Regions from separate parts of the Neorhizobium sp. CSC1952 genome, predicted to be linked through region 4. Evidence: predicted binding sites of a transcription regulator. Region 4 holds the regulator's gene; each other region holds the start of a gene.
What was found. The regulator PhoB, encoded in region 4, activates phosphate uptake and scavenging genes when phosphate is short. The targets are predictions, from matches to a motif close to TGTCATNNANCTGTCAT.
Positions count from the first base shown of each region.

Region 1: a site for PhoB is predicted at 1,772-1,788, ahead of ugpB (sn-glycerol-3-phosphate ABC transporter substrate-binding protein UgpB). Genes of this name have one in related genera too.
Region 2: a site for PhoB is predicted at 2,666-2,682, ahead of QTA58_RS23305 (bifunctional 2',3'-cyclic-nucleotide 2'-phosphodiesterase/3'-nucleotidase). Genes of this name have one in related genera too.
Region 3: a site for PhoB is predicted at 2,262-2,278, ahead of QTA58_RS09335 (NAD-glutamate dehydrogenase). Genes of this name have one in related genera too.

Region 1 is NZ_CP128416.1:1,255,366-1,259,453, reverse strand. Features, by position in the region: gene dnaN (DNA polymerase III subunit beta) at 1-143, opposite strand, end outside; gene rsmI (16S rRNA (cytidine(1402)-2'-O)-methyltransferase) at 419-1,324, shown strand; gene QTA58_RS06440 (YraN family protein) at 1,327-1,728, shown strand; gene ugpB (sn-glycerol-3-phosphate ABC transporter substrate-binding protein UgpB) at 1,853-3,169, shown strand; gene ugpA (sn-glycerol-3-phosphate ABC transporter permease UgpA) at 3,263-4,088, shown strand, end outside.
Region 2 is NZ_CP128416.1:4,788,999-4,793,086, reverse strand. Features, by position in the region: gene QTA58_RS23310 (DUF2087 domain-containing protein) at 1-420, shown strand, start outside; gene QTA58_RS23305 (bifunctional 2',3'-cyclic-nucleotide 2'-phosphodiesterase/3'-nucleotidase) at 621-2,609, opposite strand; gene QTA58_RS23300 (PilZ domain-containing protein) at 2,735-3,073, opposite strand; gene QTA58_RS23295 (TetR/AcrR family transcriptional regulator) at 3,280-3,870, shown strand; gene QTA58_RS23290 (DMT family transporter) at 3,867-4,088, shown strand, end outside.
Region 3 is NZ_CP128416.1:1,863,406-1,867,493, forward strand. Features, by position in the region: gene QTA58_RS09335 (NAD-glutamate dehydrogenase) at 1-2,216, opposite strand, end outside; gene pdxY (pyridoxal kinase PdxY) at 2,390-3,262, shown strand; gene QTA58_RS09345 (carbonic anhydrase) at 3,341-4,015, shown strand; gene QTA58_RS09350 (lytic transglycosylase domain-containing protein) at 4,037-4,088, opposite strand, start outside.
Region 4 is NZ_CP128416.1:1,065,854-1,069,941, forward strand. Features, by position in the region: gene QTA58_RS05525 (aspartate aminotransferase family protein) at 1-649, opposite strand, end outside; gene QTA58_RS05530 (GcrA family cell cycle regulator) at 1,058-1,591, shown strand; gene QTA58_RS05535 (PACE efflux transporter) at 1,945-2,379, shown strand; gene phoB (phosphate regulon transcriptional regulator PhoB) at 2,399-3,082, opposite strand; gene phoU (phosphate signaling complex protein PhoU) at 3,125-3,838, opposite strand; gene pstB (phosphate ABC transporter ATP-binding protein PstB) at 3,882-4,088, opposite strand, start outside.

The sequences.
Region 1 (4,088 bases), 190 kb from region 4:
TCGGTCGCCTTGAGATCCAGGCTGTTGCCGGAGGCGCGCATCAGCACGTTGGAGAGGATGGGGATCGTGTTCCGCCGCTCGACCACGCGATGCACGTGGTTCAGCGATTTTAAGAGGTTGGACCGCTCAAGAGTAATACGCATGGACGCTACCGCTTTCGACCGTGGCGGTCCGGCAAGACCGGACCCCGTATTTTTTGTCGGGTTTGTAGGCCGACTGTATGATGTGGACGGGCAAAATGGCAGACAACGGCGGCGAAAAGCAAGAGGTGAACGAGAGGTTACCGGACCAATTCCGCATCGCGGCCGGCACTTGCACACAGAAAAACATGCCATCGCCCCGCCGCCGGGCTTCACTTGCCGAAGCAGGCCGGCTCCATCATAAAGAGCCATGATTATCCGACCCCGCGTGACAGCCCGTGACCGATGACCTGAAGACCGCGCAGCGCGGCTATCGCGTCGCCAATACATTCGTGCCCGCAAGGCCGCTGGAGCCGGCGCTCTATCTGGTCGCCACCCCGATCGGCAATCTCGGCGATATCACGCTGCGTGCGCTCGAAACGCTCTCCGGCGCCGACGTGCTCGCCTGCGAGGATACCCGTGTGACCCGCGTGCTGCTCGACCGTTACGGCATCGTCAACCGGCCCTTCGCCTATCACGAACACAATGCCGAAGAGGCGGGGCCGAAGCTCATCGCGGCGCTGGAGGAGGGCAGATCCGTGGCGCTGGTCTCCGATGCCGGCACGCCGCTCGTCTCCGATCCCGGCTACCGGCTCGGCCGGATGGCGATCGAGGCGGGCCACAAGGTCGTGCCGGTCCCCGGTGCTTCGGCGCCGCTCGCAGCACTCGTGGGTTCCGGCATGCCGTCCGACGCCTTCCTCTTCGCGGGCTTCCTGCCGGCGAAGGACAAGGGAAGAAGGGACCGGCTGGCCGAGCTTTCGAGGGTGCCGGCGACGCTGATCTTCTTCGAATCCCCGCATCGCATCGGCGCGACCGTTGCCGCCGCCGCCGAGGTTCTCGGAAAGAGCCGCCGTGCCTGCGTCTGCCGCGAACTGACGAAGACCTTCGAGGAGTTCCGGCGCGGCACTCTGGAGGAGCTCGCCGCCTATTATGACGACGACCGCGCCGTGAAGGGCGAGATCGTCCTCATCGTGGCGCCTCCCGAGGCTGAAGAAGCGCCGGGCGAGATGGAGGTGGACGCGCTGCTGCGCGAGCTTTCTTCCGCCATGCCAGCCGCCAGGGCGGCGGCGGAAGCGGCCAGGATCACGGGGCTTGCCCGCAAGGACCTCTACCAGCGGCTCCTGGAACTGAAGGCCGGGGGCTGAGGGTGGCGGCGGACGACGACGCGGACCTGAAGCGCCGCAGGGCCGAGCGCCGGAAAGCCCAGCGCCAGAGAGCCCAAAGACGTGGCCGCGTCTCCGAATATCTCGCCGCACTTTATCTCATGGCCAGGGGATATCGCATCCTGGCGATCCGCTATCGAACCAGGCTCGGAGAGATCGATCTCATCGCCCGCAAGGGCGACCTCGTCGTGTTCGTGGAGGTCAAGGCGCGGATCGGCGAACGGGAGGCGGTCGACGCAGTCGGTTTCACGACCCAGAAGCGCATCCGCTCCGCGAGCGATCTCTGGCTGGCGAAACGAAAGGATGCCGCGCGATTGTCGCAGCGCTACGACGTCGTCGCCGTGCTTCCGGGCCGTCTGCCCCGGCATTTTCCGGATGCTTTCTGATGCCTCCGTGAAATTGCTGCATGGCTGTGCAATGTAACAAATCTGACATGAAACTGTTAAGGGGCTGTCACAGCCGGGCCCTATTGCGATCCTCGACCCCAACAAAGGTGGAGAGGACGTCAACATGTTCAAGAAGCTTTCGATGGCCGCATTCGCGGTTGCTCTGTCGGCAACCTCGTCGCTTGCTGCGACCGAAGTGACCTGGTGGCATGCCATGGGCGGTGAGCTCGGCAAGAAGCTCGAGGAGGTCGCCCAGAAGTTCAACGAAAGCCAGAGCGATTACAAGGTCGTTCCGGTCTACAAGGGCTCCTATCCGGAAACCCTGACCGCTGCGATCGCGGCTTTCCGCGCCAATCAGCAGCCGGCGATCGTGCAGGTCTTTGAAGTCGGCACCGGCACGATGATGGCCGCCAAGGGCGCCGTCTATCCGGTCTACAAGCTGATGGCCGATCAGGGTGAAAGCTTCGATCCGAAGTCCTTCCTGGCGCCGGTCACCGGTTACTACTCGGACACCGAAGGCAATATCCTGTCGCTGCCTTTCAACTCCTCCACGCCGATCATGTACTACAACAAGGATGTCTTCAAAAAGGCCGGCCTTGATCCGGAAGTCGCTCCGAAGACCTGGAAGGAAGTCGAGGAATTCTCAAAGAAGATCGTTTCCTCCGGCGCGGCCAAGTGTGGCTTCACCTCCGCCTGGATCACCTGGATTCAGACGGAAAACCTGTCGGCCCTGCATGACAAGCCGTTCGGCACGCTCGAAAATGGTTTCGGCGGCTTCGACACCAAGTTCGAATTCAACGGTCCGCTGCAGGTCAAGCACTGGGCGAACCTGAAGAAGTGGCAGGACGAGGGCCTCTTCAAGTACGGCGGTCCCGTCGGCGGCGACCAGGCCGCGACGATGTTCTACAGCCAGGAATGCGCCATCACGATGAATTCGTCGGCTGGCCGCGCCGGCGTCATCAACAATGCCAAGGATTTCACGCCCGGCTTCGCTCCGCTGCCGTACTACGAGGACGAGATCAGCGAGCCCAAGAACTCGATCATCGGTGGTGCCACGCTTTGGGTCCTGAACGGGAAGGACGATGCCACCTACAAGGGTGTTTCGAAGTTCTTCGCCTATCTCTCCAAGCCGGAAGTCCAGGCTGACTGGCACCAGGCCACCGGCTACCTGCCGATCACCAATGCCGCCTACGAACTCGGCCGGAGCCAGGGCTACTACGAGAAGAACCCGGGCTCCGACGTTTCGATCAAGCAGATCATGCGCGGCACGCCGACCCCGAACTCCAAGGGTGTCCGCTTCGGCAACTTCGCTCAGGTCCGCACCGTCGTGGACGAGGAATTCCAGGCGCTGCTGGCCGGCAAGAAGGACGCCAAGCAGGCGCTCGACAGCGCCGTCAAGCGTGGCGACGAGCTTCTGCGCGAGTTCCAGGCCGCCAACTGATCCTCAATTTCAGAATGCGGGAGGGGGCCGGCTCGCCGGTCCTCTCCTTGTTTGCAAGATTGTTTGCAAGACCTCGCGACGGCAGGCGGACGCATGGATACCAAACGCACGACATTCCAGAACCGCTGGCTGCCCTACGTCCTGCTGGCGCCTCAGCTGGCCATCACGCTGATCTTCTTCATCTGGCCGGCGGGCCAGGCGGTGAAGTCGTCCTTCGAGCGTGAAGATCCTTTCGGCTTCTCCACCGTCTTTGTCGGTTTTACCCATTATGCGCGTCTGATGCAGGATCCGGCCTATCTGGATTCGTTCATCAGGACCGCCGTTTTCGCGGTCGCCGTCACCGTCGTATCGATGGTGCTCGGCCTGCTCTTTGCGGTCGCCGTCGATCGCCTGATGCGGTCCGCCCGCCTCTACACGACGCTTCTCGTCTGGCCTTACGCCGTGGCGCCCGTCGTCGCCGGCGTCCTCTGGTTCTTCCTCTTCAACAGCACGACCGGGATCATCCCCTATTATCTGTCCTTCTTCGGCGTCCGGTGGGACCACACCCTCAACGGAACGCATGCGATGATCCTGATCATCATCGCCGCCGCCTGGAAGCAGATTTCCTATAATTTCCTGTTCTTCCTGGCGGGGCTTCAGTCGGTTCCGAACACCCTGATGGAGGCTGCGGCGATCGACGGCTCGGGACCCGTGAAGCGATTCTTCGATATCTCGTTGCCGCTGCTGTCGCCGACCACGTTTTTCCTTTTCATCGTCAACGTCAACTACACGATGTTCGACACGTTCAGCATCATCGACGCGACCACGGAAGGCGGTCCCGCCCAGTCCACCAATATTCTGGTCTACAAGGTCTACCAGGACGGCTATCTTGGCCTAAATCTCGGTTCGTCTTCGGCGCAATCGGTCCTGCTGATGCTGA
Region 2 (4,088 bases), 1.2 Mb from region 4:
AACTACCAGCATTTCCGTGCCGTCTCGCAGACCGCCGAGGTCATCGAGAACTGGAACGTCGCCGCCGAGCCGGAACCGATGCCGGACGAGGCGAGGGTTCTGAGGACGCTGCGCGTCTTCAACCGCGAAGGCCTGCTCGTGCGCTGGCCGACCAAGCGGTCGCAGCAGGAGCTTTGCCTCTGGTTCCTGTGGTCGAAGCTGCCGCGGGGCCGCACCTTCACCGAGCGCGAGATCGGCGAATTCCTGAACACGCTGCATCTCTTCGGCGATGCGGCGCTGCTGCGCCGCGATCTCTTCGATCTCGGCCTCGTGACGCGCAAGCGCGACGGCAGCGATTACCGCCGCATCGAGAAGAAGCCGCCGCCGGAGCTGAAGCTGCTGTTGCAGCGGATCGCCGGATTGAAGCAAAAGGCCGCCTGACGGCGGTCTTCAGACTGCTGACAAAGGTTAGAAAATCTCCGATCGTCATGCTCGGGCCTGTCCCGAGCATCTGCAAACCATTGACGTTTATAGATCCTCGGCACAAGGCCGAGGATGACGCCGAGCAAGAAGCGAGATTTGTCATCAAGCTGAAGGCCGCCTGACGGCGGCCTTGGCTTTCTGTCCGGTGCAGGATGGGTTCAAAGCACCAGCCTGAACTTCGCGAAACCGTTCTCGCCGTCGCCGGCATCCTCGATCTTGGCGCCCTTGATCTCGCCGGCGAACTGGCGGGCCTTGGGGCCGGTCTCGAAGATCGCCGTGGTGCCCGGCAGCGGCTTGAACGACCAGTTGGCGTCGGCGGAAGGGTTGATCGTGCCCTGTTCGACGATATAGCGGACGATCACGTCGCGGTTGGTGTCGGGGGCCACGAAGATCACCTTGTCGCCGGCGATCTCCGGGAACTTGCCGCCGCCACCGGCGCGGTAGTTGTTCGTCGCGACCACGAACTTCTGCGCCGGATCGATCGGCTTGCCGTCATATTGCAGGTCGACGATGCGGTTGGCATTGGCGTTGACGAGCTTGCCGTCCTTGTCGAAGCGCACCGGCTGCGACAGGTCGATCTGGTAGGTCACGCCGTCGATGACGTCGTAATTGTAGGACGGGAAATCGCTGTTGAGGAGGGGCGCATCCTTGGCGCCGGCCTCGACCTGGTTGAACATGCCGGCCGACATTTCCAGCCAGTTCCTGACCTGCTCTCCCGATATCAGCACCGCCTGCACCGTGTTCGGATAGAGGTAGAGGTCGGCGACGTTCTTGATGGCGATGTCACCGGCCGGTACATCGGTGAAATATTCCGCGCCGCCGCGTCCGCCCGCCTTGAACGGGGCTGCGGCGGAGAGAACCGGAAGGTCCTTGTACTGGCCTTCCTTCAGCATGTCCTTGATGTACCAGGTCTGGGCGTTCGAGACGATCTGCACCGACGGATCGTCGGCGACCAGCGCGAAATAGGAATAGAGCGGCGCGGACGTCTTGCCGACCGGACGGCGGACATAGGCGAGCGTCGCCTCATGGTCTTCCTTGGCAGCGGCGATGACCTCCGGCTTGTCCTTGACGTCGGCGACGATCTTGCGGTTCTCGTCGCGGTGGTAGATCGGCCGCGCCTCGGAGGTCGAATCGACGATCTTCCAGCTCTTGCCGTCCTTTTCGAGAAGCAGGTCGATGAGGCCCATATGCGAGCCCCAGAAGCCGCCCATGACGGCCGGCTTGCCCATCAGCGTGCCCTTCTTCGTGTCGGCACCGGCAATGCCCTCGAAATCCTTCGGACCCGGGAAGACCAGATGCTGGTGGCCGGTGAAGACCGCATCGACGCCCTCGACGCCGGCGAGATAGAGAGAGGCGTTCTCCATGCGGTCGCTCAAGCCGCCGCCGTCGATGCCGGAATGGGAAAGCGCGATGACGATATCGGCGCCTTCCTCCTTCATGGCCGGCACCCAGGCCTTGGCGGCATCGACGATGTCGCGGGTCTGCGCCTTGCCTTCGAGGTTCTTCGAATCCCAGACCATGATCTGCGGCGGCACGAAGCCGATGAAGCCGACCTTGACCGGGCTCGTGGCGCCCGAGCCGTCGCGGATCTGCTTCTCGACGATGACATAGGGTTTCAGGAAGAGCTCGTCCTTCTTCGGGTCGGATGCGAGCTGACCCTTGGTCAGGTTGGCGCATACGTAAGGGAAGCCGGCACCGGCGAGCACCTTGAACATGAAGTCGAGGCCGTAGTTGAACTCGTGGTTGCCGAGCGTGCCGGCATCGTAGCCGAGCACGTTCATCGCCTTGACGACGGGGTGCATGTCGCCGTCCTTCATGCCGCGCTCATAGGCGATATAGTCGCCCATCGGGTTGCCCTGCAGGAAGTCGCCATTGTCGATCAGCATGGAATTGCCGGCCTCGGCGCGGATCCCGTCGATGATGGAAGCGGTGCGGGCAAGGCCCAGCGTGTCGTTCGGCTTGTCGGCGTAATAGTCGTAGGGGAAAACGTGGACGTGGATGTCGGTCGTTTCCATGATGCGCAGATGCGCCTGGTTGGCCTGCGCGCGGGCGGCGAACGGGTGCAGCATCACGAGCGCGGAAGAAGCGGCGATGCCGCCGAGAAGCGAACGGCGGGTCATGGGTTGAAAGCCGGCTAGAAACGACATGGATATCTCCCTCTGGTCTTTTTGCCGAGATCAGCTTAGCGCAATCGCATGCGCGTGCATCAGTAAAATGACAGGGGAATCTGCTTTGCGAAGGCTATTCGCCGAGGGCGCCGGCGACCGGAAGGTCACCTTGCGATCGTCGGCTTCACATCCTTATGGAAGAAGCGGAAATAAGACGAAACCTGCGCCAGCGCATTGCTGTTCACGTTGAACTGGACGCCGAGCCTCCCGCTGCGGCGCCATTTGACGGTCCCTTCAAGGATGCCGAATTCCTTGCTCTCGACCTTCACGGGGCTGCCGTCGGCGGCATGAAAGGGCCCGTTCAGCTCCAGCGCCAGGCCGGTCGCGGAGAGGTCCACCACGCGGCCTTCCGTCGCCTGGTTGTAATACCTCACGGTGCCGAGGATCCGTGTCTTCTTCCGCTCGGCGCTGCGGGCCTTTATCCGTCCATTGCTGTTGGTCATGCCATCGCTCCGGTTATTTCTCGAACCGGATGATACACGCCGCCCGTTGAAATCCGTTTAGGGCGATCCCTAAAAGTCGAGCGAATTCCGCCAGAGTCCAGCATTGGGACGGTTGATGATCGCGCGCAGCCGAACGCCAGCGCCGTCCCTTGACGGCCGATCCCGATCGATGTAAAGATACAGACCTGTCTCATCACAAGGCCTGTATGTCTTCCGCTCCGTCTCCCGAACGCCCCGCAAAGCGGCGGCACATCGTCGAAACCGCTTACCGGCTGTTCAAGCGGGCGGGCTTCCATGCCACGGGAATCGATCTCATCATTGCCGAAGCGGACGTGGCGAAGATGACGATGTACCGGAATTTTCCCTCCAAGGAGCAGCTGATTGTCGAAGTGCTGGAATACCGGGCCCGACGCTTTGAAGACCAGCTCGACCGCCTGACCGATGCGCCGGGATCGCCCGAGCAGAAAATCGATGCCATTTTCGATTGGTACCGGCGCTGGTTTCTGCGGCCGGATTTTCATGGCTGTCTATTTGCGCATGCGCTTGCGGAATATGCCGAGCCCGGCACGCCGATCTTTGAAGCCGCGGCAAGGCAGAAAGCCGATCTCCGGCGGCGCATGGCCGACATTCTCGCCGTCAAGGTTCCGGCTCGCGAGGCCGAAAGCCTGGCCGGCGTCATCCTGATGCTGATCGAAGGAGCCACCCTGATGGCAGAGATGGGGCAGGGGGAGGAGGCGATAAGGAGCGCCGGAAAAGCCGCGGCCGTGCTCATCGCAGCAGAAGGTGACCGGCATTGAGCGTCTCCGTCATCGGCCTCGCTCTCTTTGCGGCGATCCTCCATGCGAGCTGGAATGCGTTCCTGCGCTCCGGCGCCGACCGCTTCTGGACGATGACGGTCATGACGCTTGCCATGACCGTTGCCGCCGTTCCCGTTGCGCTGATCCTGCCGCTGCCGGCGGCCGAGTCCTGGCCTTACCTCGTCGGCTCGGCCTTCTTCCAACTCGCCTACGGCCTG
Region 3 (4,088 bases), 800 kb from region 4:
TTGGTCCGGAGCGTCGCGTCGACCGCGTTGACGAAGCGGCGGAGCGTCCGGTCCTCGTCGAGGTTCGGCACCTGGCCAAGCGCTTCCTCTATCCCGGCGTGGCAATCCGTGAGCTTCCTGGTGCGGGTCTTTTCGGCGATCTTGGGATCGAACCCGTCGCGGAAGAGCCGGAAGATGGCAGCGGAGATGGAAGGATATTTGTTGAGCGTATCGGCGATATAGGTCTGCGAATAGACGATGCCGGCCTGCCGGAGATAGCGGGCATAGGCGCGCAGAACCGTGACCTCGCGGGCGGAAAGGCCGGCCAGCAGGACGAGGCGGTTGAAGCCGTCATTGTCGATCAGTCCGTGGAAGGCGGAGAGGAAGGCCTCTTCGAGCAGCGGTCCCTCACGGGAAAGATCGATCTCGCGCCCGTCGTCGAGCTGCAGCTCCATGTCGTGCAGCACGACGAGCCTGTTTTCCGCACCCACATGGATTTCGAACGTCTGCTCGCTGACGACGTGGAAACCCAGATTTTCGAGAAGCGGCACACGGCGGGACAGCGAGAGATGGCGATCCTTGTGGAAGATCTTCAGAGACACGATGTTCGCGGCGTCGATCGGGCGCCGGTAAAAGGCGATGCGGATCGTCTCGCCGGCCGCGCACGCGGCGATATCGGCCAGGTCGGCGAAAGTCTCCTCAGGCGGAAAGGTTTCCTGGAAGGCCTGGGTCACGGAGAGGCGAGGGCCTTCCTTCGCGAGTGCCGCGAAACGCTCTTCCCAGGGCGTCGCGATCAGGCGGATCGTCTCCTCGAGCTTCGCCTGCGGGATACGCGGCGTCTTGCCGCCGCGCCGGCCGATGATCATGTGAACGCGCGCGATGCCGCCTTCCGGGAAGGCGGGGTAATAGGCCGAGACGTGACCCTCATACACCTTGCATAGATAGTTGCCGACCTTCTCGCGGACGTCGGAATTGTAATCCTCGCGCGGCACGTAGACGATGACGGATACGAAACGGTCGAAATGATCGATGCGCGGCAGGACGCGGACACGCGGACGTTCGCTGAGCTCCATGATCTGCTCGCAGAAGCGGGCAAGGAGTTCGACGTCGATCTGGAAAAGGTCGTCACGCGGATAGGATTCCAGGGTGTTTTCCAGCATCCGGCCGGAATGGCTGTCGGGGTCGAAGCCGAAGTGCTCCTCGATCCGGGCAACCTTGGCCCGCAACAGCGGAATCTCCCGGACGGAATGGGTATAGGCCGTCGCGGTGAAAAGGCCGACGATGCGCAGCTCGCCGACGACCTCGCCCTTCTCGTCGAAGCGCTTGACGCCGACATAATCCATGTAGGCGCGGCGGTGGACGACGGATTTGACATTGGCCTTGGTGACGATCAGGAAATCCGGCCCGTCCAGGAATTCCAGGATCTCCGGCGTGGTCATCACCGCGTCCTTGCCCTGGCGCAGCACGAGCACGTCCGGATCGGAGAGGATGCCGAGACCCCGGCCCTTGCCCCGTTCGAGCCTGGCTTCCGGACCCTTGCCGGAATAAACATACTCACGCATGCCGAGGAAGGTGAAATTGTCGTCGCGCAGCCAATCGAGGAATGCGAGCGCCTCGTCGCGATCGGCCTTCCGGCGGCTCGCCGAGTTGTTGAGCTGTCTGGCGGCGCCGTCCAGCACGTCCAGCATCGACGCCCAATCGGTGATCGCCAGATGCACCTGATCGAGGATGAAGCGGATGCGTTCGACCAGCGATGCAGCCTGTTCTTCGGTCAGCGGCGCGATATGGATCTGGATCAGGCTCACGTGATGAGCCGGATTCCCCGGCTGCTCGTTGGAACGCAGCACCGGCTCCCTGCCCGGCTCCAGAAGGAGGATCGGATGAACCGCCATCGTGAGATCCCGATGGGTCGCGGCCACTTCGCCCATGATCGAATCGAAGAGGAAGGGCATGTTCCGGTCAACCACGGTCAATACGGAGACCGGCATACCGTTCGGTTCGATGCCGGGCACGGCCTGCACCGTGATATCCGCTCTGATCCGCGTCCAGGCGTTCAGCCGCTCTGCCGCATGCATGGCCGAGCGGGCCAGCATTTCGGGCGTGTAGTTTTCGAGGTCGTCATTGCTTGCCCGGCTGAACAGGATGAGCGGGTCGAGATGCGGTCCCTTGCCCTCGGCGGCGATCTTGCGCGCGCTTTCGATCTGCTTGTCCCGTTTCGGATTCTGCCTGGCGGCCATGCCCCTCTCTCCTTTTCCGTTCAAAGACCGAATGACTTCATTTCATGTCATCATGCTGCAACGTGGCCGATCCATGTCAGCCCCGATAGACGTTTCATTCTTCCGTGAAGCCTTGTTGACATGACATGGCGAAGAAACCATCAACAGGGCCATCGAAGCCGGAAACCAGACCCATGCAGGATACCAGCAGCGCCGTCATCGTCATCTCCAGCCATGTCGTCCGCGGTTCGGTCGGCAATCGCGCCGCCGTTTTCGCGCTGGAAACACTCGGATTTCCCGTCTGGGCAATGCCTACCGTCGTTCTTCCCTGGCATCCCGGTCACGGCCCCTCCACGCGGCTGACCTTTCCCGAATCAGATTTCGACAAGGCTATAGACGATCTCATCCGCGCGCCATGGCTCGGCGAGGTGAAGGCGGTGCTGACCGGCTATTTCGGCAATGCGGCCCAGCCGCGTTCCGTCGCGCGGCTCGTCCGGGCGCTGAAGGAGAAGAACCCGGACCTCCTCTATGTCTGCGACCCGGTGATGGGTGATCTCGGCGGGCTCTACATTCCTCAAGCCACGGCGGAGGCGATCCGGGACGAACTGATCCCGCTCGCGACGATCGTGACGCCGAACCGTTACGAGCTCGCCTGGCTGTCCGGTGCGCCCCTCGAGACCAACAATGCGATCATGGACGCGGCGGTCGCGCTCGGTCCGCCGCGCATCCTGGTAACGTCGGCCGTGCCGATGATGGCGGGCGGGACCGGTAACCTCTACCTGACCGGCAAGCATGCGCTGCTTGCGGAGCACCGGCTGATCGACAATCCGCCGAACGGTCTCGGCGACCTCCTGGGCGCGCTCTTTCTCGGCCGCATCCTCGCCGGCATGGACGAGGAAAAGGCCCTGCAGCTCGCTACTGCCAGCGTCTTCGAGATTCTCGCCCGTACGGCAAAGCGGGGCGGGGACGAGCTGACGCTGGAAACCGACGCGTCCAGCCTTTCCACGCCCATGGCCATGGTGCAGATGCGCCGGCTGATCCATCCCTTGCAGAAAGGCAGGCGTTAGGTTCGATCCGGCCGGCAGGAGTCTTCGCGCCGCACAATGGCGTTGATCTTCGCAGGGCAGCGCGATAATGCTTGCTCCATGACAGACTTTCCGGCCAAACTTCTGGCGGGCTACCGCAACTTCATGAACGGGCGCTACAGCGACGAACGCGAGCGTTACCGCGTGCTGGCGGAGACCGGGCAGAAACCCCATACCCTTCTCATCGCCTGCTGCGATTCCCGTTCCGCACCCGAAACGATATTCGATTGCGGCCCCGGCGAGCTTTTCGTGGTGCGCAACGTCGCCAACATGGTGCCGCCTTACGAGCCCGACAGCCAGTTCCACGCCACTTCGGCGGCGCTGGAATATGCGGTCCAGGTTCTGGAGATCGACAATATCGTGGTCATGGGCCATGGCCGTTGCGGCGGTATCCGCGCGGCACTGGATCCTTCCATGGAGCCGCTTTCGCCCGGCGATTTCATCGGCCGGTGGATGGCGCTGGTAAAGCCGGCCGCCGAACAGATCCAGAGCAACGACTTGATGACCCAGACAGAGCGGCAGACGGCGCTCGAACGGGTTTCGATCCGAAATTCCATTGCCAACCTGCAGACATTTCCTTTCGTCCGCAATCGCGGAGAGAAAGGCGAACTCAGCATTCACGGCGCCTGGTTCGACATCTCGACCGGGGAATTGTGGGTGATGAACAGCAAGGGGGATTTCGTCCGGCCGAATCTCGACGAGCCACCCGCCGAGGCCGAGCAGGCCTCGGCCTGAGATTTTCGGACAGCTGAGCCCTTAGCGACCGTCGATCTCGGCGCCGATATAGGCGATTGCGCGCTGATAGACG
Region 4 (4,088 bases):
CCTCGTCGAAAACCAGGAGCAGGCCGTTGTCATCGCAGATCTTGCGCAGCGCCTGCAGGAATTCCTTCGGAACCGGACGGATACCGCCCTCGCCCTGGATCGGCTCGATGAGAATAGCAGCCGTCTTTTCCGTGACGACGGCTTTCAAAGCTTCCAGATCGCCGAAAGGCACCTGGTCGAACCCTTCGACCTTCGGCCCGAAGCCTTCCAGATACTTCGCCTGACCGCCGGCGGCGATGGTCGCAAGCGTGCGGCCGTGGAAGGCCCCTTCGAAGGTCACGATATGGAAACGTTCCGGATGGCCCTTCACATACTGGTACCGGCGGGCCGTCTTGATGGCGCATTCCAGCGCCTCCGCACCGGAATTCGTGAAGAACACCTTGTCCGCGAAGGATTTCTCGGCGAGGCGACGCGACAGGGTCTCCTGGCCCGGCACTTCATAGAGATTGGAGGTGTGCCAGACCTTCTCGGCCTGAGCCTTCAGCGCCTCGACGAGATGGGGATGGGCATGGCCGAGCGAGTTGACCGCGACGCCCGATCCGAAATCGAGATATCGCTCGCCGCTTTCCGTCACGAGCCATACGCCCTCGCCGCGTTCGAAGCGCAACGGGGCCCGGGCAAAGGTGTCGAAAAGCGCGGCTTCAGCCATGGCGACATCACTCCTCTAGGCAGTCCGAAAGACCGGCCAAAACGGCCGGAAAAATCAAAAATGCCGCCCAATGGGGCGGCGGGGGCACTATCGGGGTTTAGGGCCCGAATGTCAACAAAGCCCGGCACCTTAGCCGGCTTTGCTAAAGAAACAGGCAGGCGCCTGCATATGTGACAAAAATGACTCTCTCCAACAGCAAGTTGGGGAAAACCAAGAAATCGATTCCTGCAGATTCTCCCGACTCTTGCCACGGAGTCAGCCTCACACTAGGTTAATCGTCAATTACTAGACTGCATGCGGCGGAACTAGTCACCTCAAGCATAGATGTAGTGGGTGTTGCGGAATGATGTCTGCAGCAAAGGTGGAAGGATTCTGCATGCCTGCAACGTCCAAAGGCGGAGAACGGGCATGAACTGGACAGACGAGCGCGTCGAAAAACTGAAGAGATTGTGGTCGGAAGGCTTGAGCGCCAGCCAGATCGCCGCACAGCTCGGAGGCGTGAGCCGCAATGCCGTGATCGGCAAGGTGCACCGCCTCAGCCTGCCGGGCCGGGCGAAAGCCGGCGGCACGGTGGCCACGGGCCGTTCGGCCGCCAAGCGGACCACATCGGCGCCCCGGGCTCCGAACTATGCGTCGCGCGTCGCCACCCGGACCGTCGCCCGCGCGGTCGGCGCAACTCTTCTCAAGGAAGAGATCGAAGTCGAGGCTTTCGAGGAGATGGAATATCGTCCGGCCGCCAATGTGGTGGTGCCGATCTCCCGTCGCCTCGCCCTGACGGAACTCACCGAGCGCACCTGCAAGTGGCCGGTCGGCGATCCGCTCAAGGAAGATTTCCACTTCTGCGGCTGCGACTCCCCGGACAATTCGCCCTATTGCGGCTATCACACGCGGCTTGCCTATCAGCCGGTTCACGACCGCCGCAGGGCGAGTGCCCGGGCCTGACACGAACGCGGCACGAGAATGAATTGAAAGCGGGCTTCGAGATCGCTTCAGACTGCCGACAAAGGTTCGAAAATCTCTGATCGTCTTGCTCAGGCCTGTCCCGAGCATCTGCAAACCATCGATGTTTACAGATCCTCGGCACAAGGCCGAGGATGACGCCGAGCGAGACGCAAGATTTGTCATCAAGCTGAAGCGGGCTTCGAGGCCCGCTTTTTTCGTGTGCATGGCAGCTATGCCCTGCCGCGGCTTGCCGAGCAGTGCGAAAGCACCTATCTCAAGGATGCGAGGACGACCTCCCCCAATATCGGGCCAAAACTCCGGGACGACCCGGAACGAACCCACCGGGGAATATCATGCGCTCGACCCGCGACCGTATCCGCCACGCCATCAGCTTCGAAGTCATCGCGCTTCTCATCGTCACGCCGCTCGGGGCGCTTGCCTTCGGCAAACCGCTCTCCGACATCGGCGTCATCGCAATCGGCGGTGCGACGATCGCGACCGGCTGGAACTATCTCTACAATCTCGGTTTCGACCATCTGATGCGGCGGCTGACCGGCGGCACGCAGAAAACGCCGGCAATCCGCGTCGGCCATGCCATCCTTTTCGAGGTAGGCCTGCTGATCGTGCTTCTGCCCTTCGTCGCCTGGTATCTCGATATCAGCCTGTGGGAAGCGCTGGTCATGGACGTGGCTTTTGCCGTCTTCTACGTCTTCTATGCCTTCGCCTTCAACTGGGCCTACGACCGGCTGTTTCCGCTGCCGGAATGGCAGGAGGCTGAGGCGCGATGACGCGCGCCTCTTCCAGCGATCAGGATTCCATCGAATAACCCGCACCGCGGACGGTGCGGATGACATCCTGCATGTTGGAGAAATTCAACGCCTTGCGCAGGCGCCCCACATGCACGTCGACTGTGCGCTCGTCCACGTAGATGTCGTGGCCCCAGACGCCGTCCAGGAGCTGCGAACGGGAGAAGACGCGGCCGGGCGATGCCATCAGGAACTCCAGCAGGCGGAATTCCGTCGGGCCGAGGCGGACCTCACGGCTCTTGCGATGCACGCGGTGGGTCTCGCGGTCGAGCTCGATGTCGCCGCAGCGCAGAACGCTGGAGAGCACTTCCGGGCGCGCCCGCCGCAGCATCGCCTTGACGCGGGCCATAAGCTCCGGCGTCGAGAAGGGCTTGACCACATAGTCGTCCGCACCCGTGGCCAGGCCGCGGACACGCTCGCTCTCCTCGCCGCGGGCCGTCAGCATGATGATCGGCAGGCGCTCGGTTTCCGGGCGCATGCGCAGGCGCCGGCAGAGTTCGATGCCGGAAACGCCGGGCAGCATCCAGTCGAGGATCAGAAGATCCGGCGTGCGCTCCTGAAGCCTTATCTCGGCCTCGTCCCCCCGCAGGATCGTCTCGACGTCATAACCTTCGGCTTCGAGATTGTAGCGAAGAAGCACGCTCAGCGCTTCCTCATCCTCCACGACAGCGATTTTTGGCAGCATTCTCACCCTGCTCCGTCAGCATTCCGTCATTCGGTGCCGTTTTTACTCGGTAACGGCGCCGAGCGTGTTCGACGTATCGTCCTTCGGACGCTCGCCTTCCGGCTGGGCACCCGTCGTCATGTAGTAGATCGTCTCGGCGATGTTGGTGGCGTGGTCGCCGATCCGCTCGATGTTCTTGGCGCAGAACAGCAGATGCGTGCAGGTGGTGATATTGCGCGGATCCTCCATCATGTAGGTGAGGAGCTCGCGGAACAGGGACGTGTACATCGCGTCGATTTCCTCGTCGCGGATGCGGATCGCTTCCGCCTTCTCGGCGGACCGGCTCGCATAGACGTCGAGCACTTCCTTGAGCTGCACGAGCGCGAGATCGGAAAGGTGCTCGATGCCGCGGGCAAGCTTGCGCGGCACGCCGGTGCCCTGAACCGCGATGACCCGCTTGGCGGTGTTCTTGCCGAGATCGCCGACGCGTTCCAGATCGCCGGCGATGCGCAAGGTGCCGACGATCTCGCGCAGGTCGGACGCCATCGGCTGGCGCTTGGCGATCGTGACGATCGCCTTGTCCTGGATCTCGCGCTCGGCGTGATCCAGGATCACGTCGTCGGAGATGACCTTCTGGGCAAGCGCCGAGTCGGAATTCACAAGCGCGCGTACGGCGTCCGAGCACATCTGCTCGGCAAGACCGCCCATTTCGGAAATGCGGCGGCTCAGATATTTCAGTTCGTCGTCGTAGGCCGACAGGATATGGGTCGATGCCATCTTCTAATCCTCGAAATTGATGTCAGGCGGCACAGCCGGCCGATCAGCCGAAACGGCCCATGATGTAATCCTGGGTGCGCTGGTCGTCCGGGTTGGTGAACATCTTGTCCGTGTCGTTCTCCTCGACCAGCTGGCCGAGGTGGAACATGGCGGTGCGCTGGGACACACGGGCGGCCTGCTGCATCGAGTGCGTCACGATGACGATCGTGTAGTTGGCGCGCAGCTCGTGGATGAGCTCCTCGACCTTGGC